2 regions of the Pseudoalteromonas sp. OF7H-1 genome follow, and region 2 is predicted to be linked to the other one. Evidence: riboswitches for the same ligand, from Rfam matches in the RefSeq annotation. Region 2 holds a riboswitch; the other holds the start of a gene.
The links. Region 2 has a riboswitch for lysine ahead of lysC (lysine-sensitive aspartokinase 3). Riboswitches for the same ligand answer to the same signal wherever they lie in the genome.

Region 1: linked by a shared signal. The riboswitch ahead of dapA (4-hydroxy-tetrahydrodipicolinate synthase) and the one ahead of lysC (lysine-sensitive aspartokinase 3) in region 2 are both predicted to bind lysine.

Annotation. Positions count from the first base shown of each region.
Region 1 is NZ_JAKRFX010000019.1:27,627-30,102, forward strand. It holds gene MHN30_RS19495 (2,3,4,5-tetrahydropyridine-2,6-dicarboxylate N-succinyltransferase) at 1-316, opposite strand, end outside; gene dapA (4-hydroxy-tetrahydrodipicolinate synthase) at 327-1,211, opposite strand; lysine riboswitch at 1,327-1,505, opposite strand; gene MHN30_RS19505 (response regulator) at 1,648-2,476, shown strand, end outside.
Region 2 is NZ_JAKRFX010000007.1:210,194-212,669, forward strand. It holds gene MHN30_RS11115 (DUF924 family protein) at 1-115, opposite strand, end outside; gene lysC (lysine-sensitive aspartokinase 3) at 238-1,584, opposite strand; lysine riboswitch at 1,673-1,843, opposite strand; gene nhaD (sodium:proton antiporter NhaD) at 1,989-2,476, opposite strand, start outside.

The DNA.
Region 1 (2,476 bases), on a different contig from region 2:
TACCTGAATCAATATAGGCACCAATGTTGACATAAGCCGGTGGCATAATGATTGTGCCGGCTGCGACGTAAGCGCCACGTCTTACACTGCTTCCGCCAGGAACCATACGAACGCCATCTTGGGCAGCAAATCCGCGTGGTGCTAAGTTGTCTTTATCAACAAATCCACCTGGGAACTCCGTATTTACGCCATTTCTAAATGCTTCAAGGATCCCTTGTTTTACTTCTACGTTAGCGTGCCAATGGCCTTGCTCATCCTGTGTTGCCGCACGTACTGTGCCATTTTCTAAATCGTTTAGTAGGGTTAACCAGCTCATGTTTACTGCCTTAATTCCAAGATAAAATCGTTTTGTTCGCGCGAGTGATCGCATCGGTATGGGTGAGTTCCAAATGTGTCAGTGGCGGGCGCAAGTTTGGACTTGTGAGCTTCCCTTGCAAGTGCATTAACACTTTGACTGGTATGGGATTTGCCACTGCAAATAAGCTATTTGCAGCTTCTGACCAAGTGGTAAATAAATTAGGAGAGGTGCCGCTTAACGAGCGCCTTACAAATTCTGCGGTTTGCTGTGGCCATGCGTTTGCCGCAACAGACACCAGACCCGTTGCACCTGCTTGTGCAAAGTAGGGCATTAAGCCATCGTCGCCGCTATAGATTGCGACATCAGGCGCTGCCTGACGAAATGCTTCAAAGGTGGCAATATCACCACTGGCTTCTTTTAGTGCCCACAGATTAGGGTGGCAAGCTAGCTCGCCGAGTAGTTCAGGGGCGATAGCAACGGCACTGCGACCAGGTACATTGTAGAGCATGCAAGGGTTGTGGCTCTCATCGAGTAGTGTGCTAAACCAATGCGTCAGACCAACTTTGCCGGGCTTTGCGTAGATTGGTGAGCCAAGTAAGAGCGCATCAATGGGCTGCGTATTACAAAAGCGCACCCATTGTGTTTGCTGCTCAAGATTACTGCCGCCAACGGCAACCATGAGCGGTACGCTTGGGGCGAGCTGGCAAACAAACTCAACGATTTGTTGCTGCTCTTCTTGGGTAAGCGCAAGGCCTTCGCCGGTACTGCCTAGTAAAAGAATACCGTTACGAGCTTGCTCTTGATCGCGCACAAGCGTTGTTAATGCGCTAAAATCAACCTGATTTTCAGCATCAAAAGGCGTTACTAAAGCCGTCCACAACGGATAGTCAGATAAGTTGAATTGTGATTTCATCTCTACCGAACTTAAATCATGTTCGGAGTTAGGAGGGTGTCCAAACTTCGAACCGTTAAAATTCGAAGAGCAATGGACTTAAAAAAGATAAGGCAGCCAATGGCCTTATTTTTCTAAGACCAGAAGCTCTCCACCAAGTATGTTGGTGACAGTCGCTGGGATTCAGCCCAGTCGCCCGAAATGAGTATTAGCAAACAATAACTCAATTTCTCGGCGTGTATTCCCCTCACTAAGCTGCAACGGAGTTTGCTCTCCTTCACTTAGTTACCTGAATAACGCACCTCTTCCAGCCCTTAATTTGACGCCGTGGCATCAAACTATCTAAATAGGGTGAACACGCATTGAAACATTTTGGCCGTCTAGGTGTCAAGCATCGGACTGTAAATAATACGATTGTTAACTACACTTAACATTGCAGCTGAGACAATGCTATGAGATGAAAAACAAAAATATGTCGTTAATAAATAAAGTTAAAAATCGTTATATCGGGGCATTACTTGCTATGGCTATATTGCTGTCGATGGCGATGGGGATTATGCAGTATTTACTGTATCAGCAGAGCCAAGACGCGCACGTAATTAATATTGCGGGTATGCAGCGGATGTTGTCCCAGCGCATCGCGCTTTTCAGTGCACAAGAGGATAAAAGAGACAGTGAGGATCTTCGTCAAGCCATTGATAAATTTGAAAGTAATCATGAGTTTTTAACTAAAACAGAGAGGGGGGAGGCTATTTATCTGAATGAGGCACTTGCAGCGCTTTACTACCAAGAGCCAATGCAATTGGATTTGCAAAGTAATACTTTTGTCACTTTATCAAGGTCTCAGTTTCAGCAGCCAACTCCTCAATTAGTGGAACAAATCTTTACTGCGTCTCAGCATATACTCCCAAACCTGAATGATGCCGTTTCACTATTCGAGCAGCATGCGCGAAGTAAAACAGAGATGGTGAGGAGAATAGAATTGTTAATTTGGCTGCTTGGACTGTTGCTGCTGTTTATAGAAGCGAAACTTGTATTTCGCCCGATGGCGCGAGAGATTGCTGAAGCACTTGATAAATTAGAGGCGGCAAGAAAGCTTGCCGATGATGCTCTGCACTCAAAATCACGATTTTTAGCGCGTGTCAGTCACGAGCTAAGAACGCCATTGCAGGCCATTCAGGGGTATTTAGATGAATATCTGAGTAACAAAGATACCCAGCAATTACAGCATGTGAAAAGCGCAGCAAATCAATTGGATGTATTACTTTATTCGGTTCAAGACTTTA
Region 2 (2,476 bases):
GGTGCAAAATACCGAAGCGATTTTTTATTATGCGATCAAAGTCCGCAGACTTCTTCCACCAATCTGATTCAGTGCATTCAACAAACCAGAATTCGTAGACGTCTTTATAATTCATGATGGCACTCCTAGGGAAAAACAAACTTGATGGTCAGCAGACCCTAACCGTTATAAACAAAGTGCCACCCATCACTCAATAATGCAACTTTTTTATTAGTTCCGAATGGGCAATAAATTCACTTATGCAACCTCTAGTAATTTAGCATGAATTGACTGCACGACCTGATCTGACTCCTGCTGCTCAACTAAAAAGCACAGATTGTGCTTGCTCGCACCATGGCATATCAATCGAATATTAAACTCTGACAACACATCCATCAGGTTAAGTTGGCACTTCTTCAACTGGATCTCAGAACCTATCATGGCCACCAAAGTAAGATTATTTTCAACGGTCACATGACAAAACTCGCCAAGTTCATCCAAACAAGCTTGTTCTAGCTCTGGTCGAGAAGCATTCGGCGCATTATCCAGCGTAAGTGCAACACTAATTTCCGAAGTCGTTACCAAGTCAACCGATATATTGTAATTGCTTAAAATGGTGAAGATACGAGCCAAAAAGCCGCTAGCAAGAAGCATTTCAGGGCTCTTTAACGTCAATAGTATTTGGTTTTTACGTTGTGTCACTGCACGAATGCCTGCTTGCGCCGTTTTCTCTTTTTCAATCCAAGTGCCACCCGCTTGCGGATCACGACTTGAACCAACAAATACTGAAATACCTTTACGACTCGCTGGCAATATGGTTGCGGGATGTAACACCTTGGCACCAAATGTCGCCATTTCGGCCGCTTCATCAAAACTCAAACGAGGAATAGGTCTAGCCTTTACACACAAACGCGGATCGGTACTGAAAATACCAACAACATCGGTCCAAATATGCACACTTGACGCGTCAATTGCCTCTGCTAACAATGCAGCACTATAATCAGAACCGCCACGACCAAGCGTGGTCGTCTGGCCGTATTGGTCACTACCAATAAACCCTTGCGTCACCTGCACTGTGTCGCCAAGTAGCGCGACCAAATTGGTTTGCGCAGCTTCACGCGTAGCTGCAACATTTGGATTCGCTTTTCCAAATTGATTATCTGTTTTAAGCACTTTACGCACATCAAAGCGCGACGCCTGAACCTGATTATTACGTAGTATTTGGGTAAACAAATAAGAAGAAAAACGTTCGCCAAAGCTCAACATTTCATCGCATTGCTGTCTGCTAAGTGCAGGTAAACTCGCAAGGCTTTCAAATTCACTGAAAGTTTGCTTGTAACCCTCTGCAAGATCAGCATCCAAAGACACTTGATCGATAATCGCTTGCTGTATGTTTTCAACCGCTGCAACAACTGCTTTGCGCCCGGCTTCATCTTCCTTTTGTTGGGTTAGCGTCACCAGGTGATTGGTTACGCCAGCACATGCACTCACAACCACCACTCGAACATTTGGGTTGTCACGAACAATGTGGGCACAACGAGACATAGCTTCAAAGTCAGCGACACTGGTACCGCCAAATTTGGCTACAACATACTGCGAATTCATTTTCTCTCCTCTCGACTGTTGGCACAGTCAAATTTTATAAGGAGAACTCGGCATGGGATTTCTAGAAAGACGAACGCTTGAAATGACCTTTGCCAGAAGCTCTCCACCAATACGGTGACAGTTCCGAGGATTCAGCCTCGTAAACCGAAGAATCGTTGCGACGAGCAACTTTTCTCCTCGGCGAATACTTCCCTCACTAGTGGTCATTGGTCTCGTCACCTCACACTAACTACCTAAGCATCGCGCCTCTTCTGTTTATTTTGCCTTTGTTAATCTGAATAAAAACAAAATAAAAGCCCGCAATCAATGCGGGCGATGTAAGAAAATTATCTTTTAGCCGTCTAGGTGTCAAGTTATTTATGAAAAACTTATTCCAAAGCGGTAAAAAATTAAATCCATTGGTCTTAAATAAGCTGACCCGCGAAATACGCACCACTATATCCAATGGTATATGCGATAAGCAGGTAGATACTCATTTTAAGATAGCTTGAGAAAGTTAAGGCTTTAACCTTGCTCATTGCAATGATCCCCGCTGCAGAACCAATGATAAGCATAGAGCCACCAACGCCAGTCGCATAAGTAAAGGTTAGCCATTGCGCTGGAGTCATCGTAATGTCTGCTTTTAATAGCGCCGCCGTCAACGGCACGTTATCTACCGCCGCACTCATTAAACCGACCAAGTAATTTGCGTATTCCGGCGCAAGATGCAGATATAAATCGGTAAACTTAGACAGTACACCGACCTCTTTCAACGCACCAACTAATAACAGCACACCCACAAAGAACAATAAGGTGTCGTATTCAATTTCACGGATATAGTCGATGATTTTCTTATTAACGTCTTTCTTGCGCATCAAGAATTGCGCCATTAAGAACATCAAAGACAAGCCAA